Regions from separate parts of the Tardiphaga sp. 839_C3_N1_4 genome, predicted to be linked through region 2. Evidence: riboswitches for the same ligand, from Rfam matches in the RefSeq annotation. Region 2 holds a riboswitch; each other region holds the start of a gene.
What was found. Region 2 has a riboswitch for cobalamin ahead of AB8A38_RS18415 (TonB-dependent siderophore receptor). Riboswitches for the same ligand answer to the same signal wherever they lie in the genome.

Region 1 (3,702 bases), 2.7 Mb from region 2:
TACAACGTCTCGTCGGCTGCGATCCTGCAGGCCAACGGCTACAAGGGGCCGCGCGCTCTGTCGCCCGGCCAGTCGCTGATCATTCCGCGCCAGGGCGCCGCGGCAACTCCGGCCGTTGCCGCCGCTCCGAGCAAACCTGCCGTCGGCGCATCGACCACGCATTTCGTCAATCGCGGCGATACGCTGATGAGCATTTCGCGCCGGAACAACGTGCCGGTGGCCGAACTCGCGCGCGCCAATGGTCTGGCGCCGACTGCCCAATTGAAGCTTGGCTCCAAGATCACGGTACCCGGCGCGCGTACGGCCAATGCAGCTCCTGCAGCCGCGCCGCTCGCTGCGCCCGTCGCAGCCGTGACGGCTGCTCCGGCTGGCGCGGTCACGTCCGCTGCTGTGGCCCGTGTTGCTTCTGCCGAACCTGCACAGAAGGCCCGTCTCGCAAGTGCCACGACGACGCCTGAAGAAACCACGCCGGAATCGCCGACTAAAGCCGCTGACGCAACCGGCGCTTTGCCGACGTTCCGTTGGCCGGTGCGCGGCCGCGTGGTCACAGGCTATGGCGCCAAGACCAATGGCAAGTCCAACGACGGCATCAACGTCGCCGTGCCGGAAGGCACGCCGATCAAGGCTGCCGAAGATGGCGTCGTTGCCTATTCCGGCAACGAGCTGAAGGGTTACGGCAATCTGGTCCTCGTTCGTCACTCCAACGGCTACGTCACCGCATATGCCCATGCGAGTGAGCTGATGGTGAAGCGTGGCGAGACCATCAAGCGCGGTCAGGTGATCGGCAAGTCCGGCCAGTCTGGTGAGGTTACTTCGCCGCAGCTTCACTTCGAGATCCGCAAGGGCTCGTCGCCGGTCGATCCGCTGCAGTTCCTCAACGGGGCGTAAGCGCAATCCACGAAGTGTAGTTCGCATTTAAGCAAGCCCGGCCTCGTGCCGGGCTTGATGCGTTTGATCTCGGGGCTACGGCCCACTCCAGCTCCGGCGTCTTCAACGCGCTGCTGCGAGTGGGCAGCTTGCGCACGCAAGCTCGGTTGACTGCCGCGCGATGTTGCCCATATGTGGACATGTCGTGGTTCTTCGGGAAGGTTTGCCCGAAGCTAAGAGGGAAGCCGGTGAGGCGTTAAGCCAAGGCCGGAGCTGCCCCCGCAACTGTAAGCGGTGAGCCGCTGTCCATTAAAGTCACTGAGACCTGCAAAGGTTTTGGGAAGGCCGGACAGCAGCATTGACCCGCGAGCCAGGAGACCTGCCTCGACAACATAAACGTCCTCGGGCGGGGTGTCCCGGTGGTGCGGTTGCGATTCCGCGACTGCCGTCGTGGAATCCAGACGTGTCACTTTGGCCTTTTGCCCCCAATCATTGGGGTTAAGCCATGTCTACTGTGTCAAAGTCTACTTCTTCCAAGTCTTCTGCCAAATCTACGTCCTCGCTTCCTGTTGCTACGTTGGGAACGCCACGGATCGGTCCGCGGCGTGAGCTCAAGATGGCGCTGGAAAGCTATTGGTCCGGTGCAATCGACGAGAATGCGCTGATCGATGTCGGCGTCGGGCTGCGTGCCGCAAACTGGGCACGTCAGAAGTCGCTCGGGATCACGGTTATGCCGTCGAACGACTTCTCATTCTACGATCAGGTACTCGATACCAGCGTCATGGTAGGCGCCATTCCGAAGGTCTATGGCTGGAAGGGAGGAGACGTTTCCTTCGCGACCTATTTTGCCATGGCGCGTGGATCACAAGGCGATGCGCATGACGAGGCCTGCACGCACGGCTCTCATACGCATGATACGTCGCAAGGCGTACCAGCACAGGAGATGACCAAATGGTTTGATACCAACTACCATTTCATGGTGCCTGAACTGGCGCAGGATCAGACCTTCAGTCTCGCATCGCGCAAGCCGATCAAGGAGTACGAGGAGGCGAGATCGCTGGGTTATCAGACACGACCTGTGCTGGTTGGGCCTGTGACCTATCTCAAACTGGCCAAGAGTATGGATGCGTCATTCGACCCGGTGACGCTGCTCGATCGATTGCTGCCGGTTTATGTCGAGGTACTCGGCGAACTGGCCGACAAAGGGGCCGAATGGGTGCAACTGGATGAGCCGTGTCTCGTGCTCGATCTCGATGCACTCGCCCGGCAAGCGCTGCAGCGGACCTACGCTGCCTTTGCAGAAGCGGTCCCGCAGCTCAGGATCATGCTAAACACTTACTTTGGCGAACTTGGCGATAACCTCGATCTGGCCCTGTCGCTTCCCGTCGCCGGACTTCATCTCGATCTGGTCCGTGGATCGGAGCAGTTCGACGAAGTAGCTGCGAAGGCACGGAAGGACCTGATCCTCTCGCTCGGCGTGATCGACGGACGCAATATCTGGCGGTCCGATCTGTCCAGTCTGCTCGATGGGGTGGAGCCCATGGTCGATCTCCTGGGGAGGGATCGCGTTGAGCTCGCGCCGTCCTGTTCGCTGCTACATGTGCCGATTGATCTGGGCCTCGAGACTGATCTCGATCCGGACGTCAAAAGCTGGCTGGCTTTTTCGATCCAGAAGATGGAAGAGCTGGCCGCACTTGGAGCAGCGCTGGCTGGCAGCCGCGCTGATGTCGCTGCAACGCTTGCCGCGTCGGATGCCGCGGCGGCTGCGCGATTGGCATCGTCGAAGATCCACGATCTTGCTGTCGCCAAGCGTGTCGCCGCTGTTGATGCGACCATGCGACGTCGCGGCAATGACTTTGCCACACGTGCGGCCGATCAGCATCGACGCTTCAAGCTGCCGGCATTCCCGACAACGACCATCGGCTCGTTTCCGCAGACCGCGGAAGTGAGAAACGCACGCGGAGCCCATGTCAGGGGTACACTCAGCGATGCCGCCTACAAGACGTTCCTGCAGAACCAGACGGCGAGGGCGGTTCGCTGGCAGGAGAATATCGGTCTCGACGTGCTGGTGCATGGCGAGTTCGAGCGCAACGACATGGTGCAGTATTTTGGCGAGCAACTTTCCGGCTTCGCCTTCACCAAGCATGGCTGGGTGCAGTCCTATGGCTCCCGCTATGTGCGGCCTCCCGTGCTGTTCGGAGACGTGTCCCGGCCGCATCCGATGACCGTCGAATGGTGGCAATATTCGCAGTCGCTCACCGAGAGGCCGATGAAGGCCATGCTGACGGGGCCCGTCACGATCCTGAACTGGTCGTTCGTGCGCGATGACATTCCCCGCGAAGTCGCGTGTCGCCAGATCGCACTCGCGATCCGCGATGAGGTGACGGATCTGGAGAAAGCTGGCGCCGGCATGATCCAGATCGACGAAGCGGCACTCCGCGAAGGGCTTCCGCTGCGCAAATCGGAATGGAAGTCCTATCTCGATTGGGCCGTGGAGAGCTTCCGCATCTGTTCGTCAGGCGTGCGGGATGACACGCAGATCCATACTCATATGTGTTACTCGGAGTTCAACGACATCATCGATGCGATCGGTGCCATGGATGCCGATGTGATCTCCATCGAAACGTCACGATCGAAGATGGAGCTGCTCGATGCGTTCAGGACCTACAAGTATCCGAACGAGATAGGTCCTGGGGTCTATGACATCCACTCGCCGCGGGTGCCTGAAACGCGCGACATGCTCGATCTGCTGAAGCTTGCACGGCAGCGGCTGGCGGACTCCCAGCTCTGGATCAATCCCGATTGCGGGCTGAAGACCCGGAAATGGGAGGAGGT
Region 2 (3,702 bases):
CTCGCCGAGATCAGTCCGCCGACCGTATCCGCCGCCGTGGAATACTGGCCGTAGAACGCGAGATTCTGGATGGGGGTATAGACCGCACCGACACGCCAGGATGTCGCCGAATAGTCCCGTGTGTAGCTGTTGGCGGGATTGCGGTAGTCGGTTCGTTCGACGGTCGGTTGGTCCTGGCGGACGCCCGCGATCAGCGACAATTGTTCGGTGACGGCCAGTCGGTTTTCCGCGAAGAACGCGTACTGATTGGCGACGCTCTTGAAGCCGGGAATCGTCGGATCGGGGCTACTGAACAGGCCGGGATCGAAATTATATGGATTGACCGACGACGTACCGCCATAGGGCGAATTGTTAGTGTGCTTGAAGTCGATGCGGTTGACGTCGAAGCCTGCCACGAAGGTGTTGACCATGCCGAACAGATGGCCCTGGAAGGTGGCGTCCATGCGGTCGCCGATCTGCTGCTGCTGGTGGAAGATTTCGAAATAGTCGCTGCGATCGATCAGGCCGGTGCCGGAGTTGAAGCCGTAGATCTCGACCTCCTTCCAGTGGCGCTTCGCATACATGTAATAGAGCGTGTTGCGCAGGGTGATGCCGTCACTGACCTGCCACTCGGTCTTTACCTGGCTCCAGCTGTCCTGATAGCGAATGTTGCTGTCGCTGACATTGTAGTTCTTGAAGCGGATCGCCTCATTGAGCTGGCCATTGATCAGCGGCGTGCCGAAATATTTTGACGGATGGCGGTCGCCATAGTCGGTGGAGAGCGTCCAGGTGATGTCCTCGGTCTGCTTGATCTGCACCGCGGCGTGCAGCGCGATGTTCGAGGTGTTGTCGCGATCGACCCAGCCATCGGACGCGTTGCCGGTGACGGCGATGCGATAGGCAACGTCCTTGCTGACCGGACCGCCGCTATCGAGGGCGATGCGGCGCGTCATGTTGCTGTCGAGCGAGATTTCAGCCTGGTTGCGTGGCACCCAGAGCGGCAATTTCGAAATCACGTTGATGGCGCCGCCGATAGCGCCTTCGCCATACATGACGGAGGCCGGGCCGCGCAGTACTTCGATCTTCTCGGCGGTCCAGGTGTCGAAGGGGAAGTTCACCGTGCCGGAGCCGACATAGAGGCGCGTGCCGTCATAAAGCGAAGTGACGGAGCCACTTCCGGCGAAGCCGCGGGTGCTGAAAGCGATGCCGCCATTGCCGGGTTCGCCGATGGCCGTAAAGCCGGTAGCATTCTGCGTGACGGCATCGACCACGTTCTGCTGGCCGCGTTCGGCCATAGTCTCGGCGGAGATCACTTCGACGCTGGCCGGCGTCTGCAGGCGCGTGAGGCCGAGGCGGCTGCCCGTGGATGTCGTGCCGGTGAGGTTGAGCGTCGGCGCTGCGAAGACAGGGCCTGTCGGCGTGGCAACCGGCGCGCCGGTATTGGCGGCGACATTGCGCTGCTGCCGCGAGCGCGCAGCGCGCGATGCAGTGCCGTTCGTGGCGCGGCGTGCCCGCTGAGGCGTCGCTGACGGCTGAACTACAACAGGATCGAGCGTCTGGCTGGGCTGTGCAGCTTGTGCCCAGCTTTCACTCGGACACAACAAGCAGGAGAGAGCAATAGAATAAAGAAAGGGCGTATGTCGCTTCAATGCGACTGGAGAAACGGAGGTCATGAACAGGACTCGCGGTTACGTGGCACGTCACCGCAAACCAAGTCGCCCCGCCGCTTTCAAACAGGCAGTGTGACTTCCACCAGGACACCCCGCCCAATGTGCTCGCGTGTGACCACGACTGGCGGCAGGTCTCCTGGCTCGCGGGTCAGTGCCTGTCGCCGCCTTCCCAGGTGAATACCCAGTGGCTCTTGGCGCAGGCTCGCCGCTTACAGTTGCGGGGGCAGCCGCGGAATCGGGGGATCCCCCTCACCGCATTCCCTTTTGATCCCCGAAGGGGAACCGTCGCATTCACGTTAAGGTGAAATTTCCAAATGTGTCAATCAAGCTGCCAGTCATTCGCAGCTTGCTTTGGCGGGTGTTGATATTGCGCATCACCTGTCATCGCAGCGTCAAGCGATCTGCCTAGAGCCACTGGTGCCAGAGCCAGGATCAGGAGTTCGCCATGGCACTACGTTTATCCCGTCGCCGCTTCCTCGCGCACTCAGCCGTAACAGGCGCAAGCTTCCTGGCGATGCCTTACCTCAGCCGCGCGCAGGATCGTCCGGTCGTGTCGCATGGCGTGCAGTCCGGCGATGTCGGGACGAGCAGCGGCATGATCTGGTCGCGCGCCGATCGCCCGGCGCAGATGATGGTGGAAGTCGCCACGACCGAATCCTTCAGCAATGTGCGCATGTTGCCGGTTATCACGGCGCTGCTCGAGAGCGATTTCACGGCGAAGCTGTTGCTCGATAATCTGCCCGCGGGACAGGACATCTTCTACCGCGTCAAATTCCGCGATCTGTCGCATCCCGAAATCGTCAGCGAACCTGTGATCGGCCGCTTTCGCACCGCGCCGGCCGATCGCCGCGATGTATCCTTTGTCTGGGGCGGCGATGTCGCCGGGCAGGGCTGGGGCATCAATGCCGAGGATGGCGGCATGGTCACCTTCGCCACCATGCGCAAGCACAACCCAGATTTCCTGATCCATTCCGGCGATACGATCTACGCCGATGGTCCGATCCTGGCTGAAACGAAACTGCCTGACGGCACGATCTGGAAGAACACCATCACGGTGCCGGAGAAGGCGAAGGTCGCCGAAACGCTCGATGAATTCCGCGCCGCGCACAAATACAATCTACTCGACGACAATGTCCGCGCATTCAATGCGCAGGTGCCGATCTTCGGCCAGTGGGACGATCACGAGGTTACCAACAACTGGTCGCTCTCGAAGCAGTTGCCGTCGTCTTACAAGGAGCGCGACATCACAATGCTCGCGGCGCGGGGCGCGCGTGCCTTTCACGAGATGTATCCGATCTCTATCAATCCGGCCGAACCCGGCCGGGTCTATCGCACGCTGAATTACGGCCCGCATCTCGACGTCTTCATGCTGGACGAGCGGAGCTATCGCGGGCCCAACGGCCCGAACCTGCAGGAGAGCTATGGTCCGGATGCGTATTTCATTGGCCCGGAGCAGATGGCCTGGCTGAAGCGCGCCTTGATGGCGTCGAAGGCGACCTGGAAGGTCATTGCCTCCGATATGCCGATCGGCCTCGTCGTCTATGACAATGCCGCCGACAAAACCGGGTCTGAGGCCATCGCGCAGAGCGACGGGCCAGTGCGGGGCCGCGAGCTGGAAATTGCCGATATCCTGCGCTTCATCAAATCGGCCGGTATCCGCAACACGGTCTGGCTGACCGCCGACGTGCATTACACGGCGGCGCATTATTACAATCCCGACAAGGCGCAGTTTCAGGATTTCGAGCCGTTCTGGGAGTTCGTTTCGGGCCCGTTTCACGCCGGAACTTTCGGGCCGGCGGCGCTCGACAATACCTTCGGTCCTGAGGTCCGTTTCGTGAAGGCGCCGGGGCCCGATAAGCAGAATTTGCCCCCGTCGGCAGGCATGCAGTTCTTCGGCCACGTCAAAATCGACGGCCAAAGCGGCCAAATGACCGTTACCTTGCGAGATCGGGCCGATATGGCCCTTTGGGCCACGGTTCTGGACCCGAAATTGGGCTAACCATTTGGCAGATTCGCATTGTTTTTCGGTGATTTTCCCCTATATTGCGCCGCA
Region 3 (3,702 bases), 970 kb from region 2:
GCGAGCCGCTGGCCTGGACGTTTCAGTGGATCATGATTGGTGCTGTCGTAGCGGCGCTGGTGCCGGTGTGGCGCAGCAGCGTGCGCTACGAGCTGAAAGCCGCTGCGCTGGCAGTCGGCGCCTTGCTCACGACGCCCTACCTTTTCCTGTACGACGTGATGGTGCTTGCGATTGCCATCGGCTTCATCGCCCGTATAGGTCTCGCGGAAGGCTTTCGCCGTCACGAACTGCCGGTGCTCGGTCTCGCTGCTGCGCTGCTGATCGCCTATCCATTTCTCGGCGCGCCAACTGGCTTCGGCGCAACGCTGCTGGTGGCAGCGTTGATCGCCATGCGTGTGCGGGAGGCTATTCGCTCCACGCCGAGTTCAGAATGATGCTGCAGAAATTCGCGCGCTTGTAAGTGGGGTCGCGGAGGTCGAGCACGTCGGCCTTGACGTTGCCGAAGGTGGTCTCGGGCTTGTGGATCGTCCCTGCAGCGAATGCATCGATGATGCCGTTCTTGAAGTCATGGCCGCGCGGATGGCAGGCACACACTTCGTGGCGCTGATGATCGGTGAAGGCGTCGTACTCAAGACCCAGCACATCCATCTCGACACCCGCTGTCACGAGCGCCACCACGGGCCGCTTGTGCTTGGGAATGCCCGGTGTCGTGTGAAGCGCGATGGCGTCCCAGACATCGTCGATGTCGCGCTCATCAATCCTGTGGTTGCGTAGAAAGTCCGCGGCAGCATTCGCGCCATCGACCTCGAAGCGTTCCTCCTTGCTCGCATAAGGCGCCTGCAGGCCCATGTCGTGAAACATCGCGCCGACATAAAGTAACTCGGAATCGACCTTGAGACCCTTGCGCTGCCCGGCGAGCGCGCCGAACAGGAAAACCCGATTGGAGTGATGATACAGAAGATCGCTTTCGGTATCGCGCACCAGTTGATCGACTTGGCGGGCGAGGGCGCTGTCTGGCACTTTGATGCCGGCTATGGTCTTGCTCATGGGATGCTCCTTGCAATCTGGATTGTCATCCACCCTTGTCGCCCCGGCGCGTTGTATCCTCAATCGCCCGGCCACCTTCGAGACTGCCATTCACCCGTGATTTCCTGCCGCAAGACGACTATCTGTTCAGAATGACCTGGGCCTGTCCTCGCCATTGGAATGAAGCCTCACCATGAAGAGCGTTGCCCTCGCGATATTCCCCGGCGTCCAGTCGCTGGATGTGGCCGGTCCGCTCGATGTGTTCATGGAGGCCAATGGCTTCGTCGCGCCGGGCGACGGCTACGACATCACACTTGTCGCTGCAGACTGCGCGCCGCTGCGTGCATCGAACGGCCTGAGGATGTCCGCTGATCTGACGTTCAGTGACGCGGACAAACCCTGGGATCTGGTTCTGATGGCCGGCGGGCCGGGGCTGCCGACGGCTGAAGCCGATCCGCAGCTTACACAGTGGCTGGCCAATGCGGCGCTCCATGCGGAGCGTTATGGTTCGGTGTGCACCGGGGCATTCGCGCTCGGCCATGCAGGCTTGCTCGACGACAAGACGGTGACGACACACTGGCAGAATGCGCCGCTATTGGCGCTGCGTTTCCCCAAAGCGCATGTGGAGTTCGACCGCATCTATAGTCGTGACGGCGCCCTGGTGACGTCGGCCGGCGTCACCGCAGGCATCGATCTGGGTCTTGCTCTGGTCCAGGAAGATCATGGCGCGGAGGTCGCGCTGGCCGTGGCCAAGCGTCTTGTCGTTGTCGCGCAGCGCCAGGGTGGTCAGTCGCAATTCAGTCCCTATCTGGTGCCGCCGGCCGAGTCGGGCTCGCCGATCGCGCGAGTTCATGCCCATGTGATGGCCCATCTGCGCGATGCGCACAGCGTGGACGAACTGGCCGATGTGGCGGGCATGAGCGCGCGGACTTTCGCGCGGACATTCAAGCAGGAAACAAGGATGACTCCGGCGGATTTTGTCGAAGGCGCTAGGATCGACACGGCGCGTAACCGCCTCGAAGGCAGCGATCTGCCGCTGAAAGTCGTGGCTTATGAATCCGGTTTCACCACCGCCGAACATATGCGTCAGGTGTTCGTACGACGGCTCGGCCTGACGCCCAGCCAGTATCGGGCCAGCTTTCGCGCGGTCTGATTCTGCTCAGGCGAGTTGCAGCGAAGAAATCGGATCGCTGGCGGGGAAGCTGTCCATCAGCGCCTCGTTCAGCATCTCGTCGAGCCGGCGCCGGGCGGTCTGCTCCGTCGTCTCGAACGCCGCGAGTGCGCCCGGATGCTCGACGAAAGCGTTGAGTTTGATCCTCTCAGTGGTCGTTACCAGGTTGCGCATCGCATCCTCCATCGGTTGATGACGGTGTTTTGCGCCTCACGGTCCTTTCGGACAACGAATCGCATCGTTCAGAAACGGCCAACGACCCCGCGGTTTCCGCCACGCAAGCGGTTGTCCACTGAACCAACAGCCCTACCGAATTTGTTGCGTTCGGCGCCAATGCTCGCTTGACACTTCACCGCGGGTAACACCAAATGTAGACGTCACGGTCCGCCCTGTCGCAAGACTTGGTGGCTAAGAGGGAAGCCGGTAAAGACGTTGTTTTGCGTCATATTCCGGCGCTGCCCCCGCAACTGTAAGCAGTGAGTCTGTTTCGATCGAAGTCACTGATGCGCAAGCGTCGGGAAGGCTGAAACAGACATTGACCTGCGAGCCAGGAGACCTGCCGCGACACCAGAACGTCCATGGGCGGGGTGTCCCAGCGGTCGCTTGCAGGCAATGCCGGCGGATCTCCGCCGTGTATTTTGCAGCGTCCTTTCGGCCCCAGCCCCCATTGCTTGATGCATCACACGGGGTCTTGCCGATGCCTACTTCATCTTCTGTTTTGTCCAACGGACGCGATGCGGCTCATGCGCCGCTGATTCAACTGTCGCCGGAAACGCTCGCTGCGCCTGCGCGCGAACCCTCAATGCAGATCATCCGGCGCAACGGCACCGTATCTCCCTTCGACGGCAGCAAGATTTCCGTGGCCATGACCAAGGCTTTCCTTGCGGTCGAGGGCCACACGGCAGCGGCGTCGCGCCGCGTCCATGAGGCGGTGGAACAACTGACCGGCGAAGTCGTGGCGGCGCTGACGCGCCGCGTCAGTGAAGGCCGCACCTTCCATATCGAGGACGTCCAGGATCAGGTGGAACTGGCGCTGATGCGCAGCGAGCACCACAAGGTGGCCCGCGCCTATGTGCTGTATCGCGAAGAACGCGCGCGGACCCGCGCCGAGGAACTGGCCGCCAAGCCGGCGCTCGTCTCCACCGCACCGGTGCTGCATGTCACGCTCGCCAACGGCACCCGTGCGCCGCTCGATTCGGCGCGTCTGGCGCTGATCGTCAACGAGGCCTGCGCCGGTCTCGACGGAGTCGATGCCGCCCCGGTGCTCGAGGAAACCCGCCGCAATCTCTATGACGGCATCACGCTGGATGAACTGGCACTGGCCGGCATCATGGCCGCGCGCACGCTGGTGGAGCAGGAGCCGAACTACACCTTTGTCAGCGCCCGCCTGCTCCTCGACAAGCTGCGCACCGAAGTTCTGTCCTTCGTTCACGGCAGCCCGACCCACGCGTCACAGGCCGATATGACGACGCGTTACGCCGAATATTTCAGCGCCTATATCAAGACCGGCATTGCGGCGGAGCTGCTCGATCCCGAACTCGCGCGCTTCGATCTCAAGCGAATCG
Region 4 (3,702 bases), 1.9 Mb from region 2:
GCCGCCGCCGAACAATGCATCGAGCACCGTCAGCGGCGAGAGTTTGACAGGTCCCGTGCCGAGCGAGCCCAGTGCCAGCAGCGTCACGAGACCGACGAGCGCGATGGTCGCGATCGTCCGGCGTCGTGCTGCTGGCGCTATGCTCACCATGTGGCGTTGAAGCCTGCGTAAGCCGCAGGTCCCGTCGTGCCGAAGTTCAGCACTTCCTGGTAATGCTCATTCAGGATGTTCTCGCCGCGGGCGAAGACCTTCCAGTTAGCGTCGATCTTGTACTCGGTATAGAGATCGACGCGGGTATAGGCATCGACCTGACCGACTTGATTGGCGCTGCTGAAGCGCTTCGACACGGTCGTGACGCGCGGCTCGATCATCCACTTGTCGGTGGGCGTGATCGTGAGTGCGAAGCGGGCGAAGTTCTTGGGACGACGTGCCAGCACCGTGTCGGTGCCGAGATCCTGGGCGTGCAGGTAAGTGTAGGCCACGTTGAATTTCACCCAGCCCGGAATGACATCGACATTGCCGCCGACTTCGAGACCGCTGGTCTCGGCGCGGGCGACGTTGACGTAATAGCCGAGCGGACGGGACGCATCGGAGACAAAGTTGATCAGATTGCTGTAGTCAGTGGAAAAGCCTGTGACCGATAGTACGACGCGGCCGTTGAAGAGGCTCTGGTCGATGCCGGCGTCATAGCCGAAATTGGTTTCCGGCGTGAGGTTTCTGCTGCCGTAGGTCGTGTCGTAAAGCTGAAACAGCGTCGGCGCTTTTGCGCCGGTGCCAGCGCTGGCGCGGAATTTGGTGCCGGTTTCCGTAATGTTGTAGGCGGCGGTGGCGCGCCATGTCTCGAAGCGGGCAACATCGACGACGTCATCGACCCGGCCACCGAGCGTGACGTTGAGCCGTTCGCCGATCGGCACAGACCACAAAGCGAAGATCGAGTTGGTGTCTTGCTGTTTGGCTAGCAGCGGCGTCTGCGGGCCAGCGACAGGCGAGATATTCGTGCTGTAGGTCTGTGCGGTCTCGGTCTGTGTCTTGGCACCATAGACGAGGGAGCCGAATGCGCCGAGCTTCAGGGTCGCCTGATATTCGGCACCGAGACTGTTGCCGACATAATCGGAGATCTTCGAGGTGGTGTTCTGCGGCAACATGTTGGTCTTGTACGTCACTTCATTGAACATTCGCTCGGTGTGGGTGTTCGAGATTGTGACGTTATGCGTGAGAATGCCACCAAATGAATCAATACCCACGCGGCCATAAACGGTTTGGAGGAGTCGCGTGGCCGCGGAAGGCGTGTCCGGGAAGGCACCGGTCGCGTAATCGTAGGCCGAGCGCGTGAACGAGTGGACGATGCCTGACTCAAGCCGAATGCCTTCGCCCGCATCGTAGCCGATGCGCGCGGAGCCGCCGACGCGATCGAAACTGTCGTTTTCGAGATTCGGAAACTTCGCTTCGAGGGCAGGGATGCGGTAGCCGTAACGCGAGAAGCCGTTGCTGTGCTGGCCGCCACCGGTGAAGGCGTAGGACCATGGGCCGTTGGAGCCGGTCAGCGATCCCTGCGTGACGACGGTGCCATAGCTGCCGGCTTCCGTGCGCACATTGACCTGCGCGGGGCCGGAGCCCTTCTTGGTGATGATGTTGACCACACCGCTCATGGCATCGGATCCATAAAGCGCGCTCTGCGGTCCCTTCAGGACTTCAATGCGCTCGATGGCGGAGGGCGTGAACATGGCGAATTCGAAGTCGCCTGATGCGGCCGTGGGATCGTTGACACGGATGCCGTCGATCATCACCAGCGTCTGGCCGGTGTTGCCGCCGCGCAGGCGCACATTCGCCGTGCCGCCGGGGCCGCCGTTTTCCGTGATGTCGAGACCAGGCACGGTGCGCAGCGCATCAACCAGCGAGCCGGGATTGCTGGTCGCGATGGTTTCGCCTGACACGACGCTGATCGAACTGCCGGTGCGATTGAGTTGCTCGGGCGCTCTGTCCGCCGTCACCACGATTTCGGAGAGTTGCTCGGCACTGGACTGCGCATGCGCAGCACTGTGAGAGCAGGACAGAACAACAACGGCCGCAGTGCCTGCGGCCAAATTCCGGATAGTCATTTAACCCCTTCCGTCGACCCACCGTCGAACGAGTGTGAAACTCGTTACCGGCCGGTCTCCTGGCTCGCGGTGGTCTCCCGGTCCGCCTTCCCGAATCTGCGATGCAAATTCAGTGGCTTTGTGGACCCGGAATGGCCGCTTACAGTTGCGGGGGCAGCCGCGGCATAGGGGATATTTCCCCGCACCGCATTCCCGTTTCACCTCCTCGCGGAGGCACCGATAACGACAGACAGGAAGCACAGCACGCCGCGCGGTGCAACAGCCATCGCCGCGTTGCGGACTCTATTGCTCCACCTGTAGCGCGGCGAGCACGTCGTCGGGACGTTCGACCATCATCATGTGGCCCGTGCCCGGCAGAATCACCGTGCGGGCGTTTTTCAATGCGGCGGCGAGGGTCTTGCCGGCCTTGGCGGGAGTCATCATGTCCCGCTCGCCGAGGATGAGCGTGACAGGGATATCGAGCTGGGCCGCAGCGGTCAGCGCATTCTGGTATGTATTGCAGGCGTTGAGATCGGCGAACAGCACGCCCGGCTTTGTGGCTTCCAGCACGCGCTGCGCACCGCTATGCATCCACAACCCCGGCGCGAGGCTGCCGCCGAGCTCGGCGCGAAAGCCGAGACCCCAGATCGACACCATGTCGATGGCGGAATGCTGGTTGGCTTCGGCGTCCTTCAACAGATCCGGGCCGACGGTCATCGTTCCTGCCGTGCCCATCAGATCGAGGCGTGTGATTTTACCGGGATGCCGAGCTGCGGTCTCCAGCGCGATCAGCGAGCCCATGGAATGGCCGATCAGCCGTGCAGTCTTTGCGCCGGATGCGTCGATCAACGCCGCAGTCCAGTCGGCGAGATGGGCGATAGTCGTGAGCGCTTCACCTTTCGAGCGACCATGGCCCGGCAGATCCGGTGCCAGCACGGCGAAGCCGTGATGCGCGAACCAGCGCGTATGCAGCGCCCAGGTCGAGTGATCGAAGCCGGCGCCGTGGATCATCACGACTACGGGCAAGGACGGATCGAATGCGCGGCCGCCATTCGCGAGATAGGTCTCGTGACCGTTGACGGTGAGTTGCATCGCTCAGCCCTTCTGCGAGATGCGCAGCGCCTGCGCGAGGTCATCGATGATGTCATCGGCGGCTTCGATGCCGACGGAGAGGCGGATCAGCTCCTCGCCGATGCCGGCGGCCTTGAGTTGCTCGGCGTCCATCTGCTGATGCGTGGTGCTGCCGGGATGAATGACCAGCGTCTTGGCGTCGCCGACATTGGCGAGGTGACTGGTCAGCTTGAGCGCCTCGATGAATTTGCGACCGGCATTGCGGCCGCCCTTGATACCAAACGAGACGATGGAGCCGGCGCCGCGCGGCAGCAGGCGCTTCGCTAATTGATAGTCCGGATGGTTCTCCAGCGATGGATGCAGCACCCAGTCGACCGCCTTGTTGGCTGTGAGCGCGGCCAGCACCGCATGTGTATTGGCCATGTGGCGCTCCATGCGGATGCCCAGTGTCTCGACGCCTTGCAGGAGCTGGAAGGCATTGGTCGGCGAGAGACACGCGCCGAAATCGCGTAGGCCTTCGGTGCGGGCGCGCATGATGAAGGCGGCATTGCCG

Region 1: linked by a shared signal. The riboswitch ahead of metE (5-methyltetrahydropteroyltriglutamate--homocysteine S-methyltransferase) and the one ahead of AB8A38_RS18415 (TonB-dependent siderophore receptor) in region 2 are both predicted to bind cobalamin.
Region 3: linked by a shared signal. The riboswitch ahead of AB8A38_RS13870 (ribonucleoside-diphosphate reductase subunit alpha) and the one ahead of AB8A38_RS18415 (TonB-dependent siderophore receptor) in region 2 are both predicted to bind cobalamin.
Region 4: linked by a shared signal. The riboswitch ahead of AB8A38_RS27580 (TonB-dependent receptor plug domain-containing protein) and the one ahead of AB8A38_RS18415 (TonB-dependent siderophore receptor) in region 2 are both predicted to bind cobalamin.

The regions. Positions count from the first base shown of each region.
Region 1 covers NZ_JBPWQD010000001.1:1,189,699-1,193,400, reverse strand. The annotation lists gene AB8A38_RS06015 (peptidoglycan DD-metalloendopeptidase family protein) at 1-888, shown strand, start outside; cobalamin riboswitch at 1,057-1,268, shown strand; gene metE (5-methyltetrahydropteroyltriglutamate--homocysteine S-methyltransferase) at 1,373-3,702, shown strand, end outside.
Region 2 covers NZ_JBPWQD010000001.1:3,855,400-3,859,101, reverse strand. The annotation lists gene AB8A38_RS18415 (TonB-dependent siderophore receptor) at 1-1,652, opposite strand, end outside; cobalamin riboswitch at 1,759-1,951, opposite strand; gene AB8A38_RS18410 (alkaline phosphatase D family protein) at 2,095-3,648, shown strand.
Region 3 covers NZ_JBPWQD010000001.1:2,888,463-2,892,164, reverse strand. The annotation lists gene AB8A38_RS13890 (glycosyltransferase family 87 protein) at 1-374, shown strand, start outside; gene AB8A38_RS13885 (HD domain-containing protein) at 346-987, opposite strand; gene AB8A38_RS13880 (GlxA family transcriptional regulator) at 1,160-2,119, shown strand; gene AB8A38_RS13875 (hypothetical protein) at 2,126-2,311, opposite strand; cobalamin riboswitch at 2,501-2,715, shown strand; gene AB8A38_RS13870 (ribonucleoside-diphosphate reductase subunit alpha) at 2,835-3,702, shown strand, end outside.
Region 4 covers NZ_JBPWQD010000001.1:5,764,209-5,767,910, forward strand. The annotation lists gene AB8A38_RS27575 (FecCD family ABC transporter permease) at 1-150, opposite strand, end outside; gene AB8A38_RS27580 (TonB-dependent receptor plug domain-containing protein) at 144-2,099, opposite strand; cobalamin riboswitch at 2,132-2,335, opposite strand; gene AB8A38_RS27585 (alpha/beta fold hydrolase) at 2,382-3,170, opposite strand; gene AB8A38_RS27590 (O-acetylhomoserine aminocarboxypropyltransferase) at 3,174-3,702, opposite strand, start outside.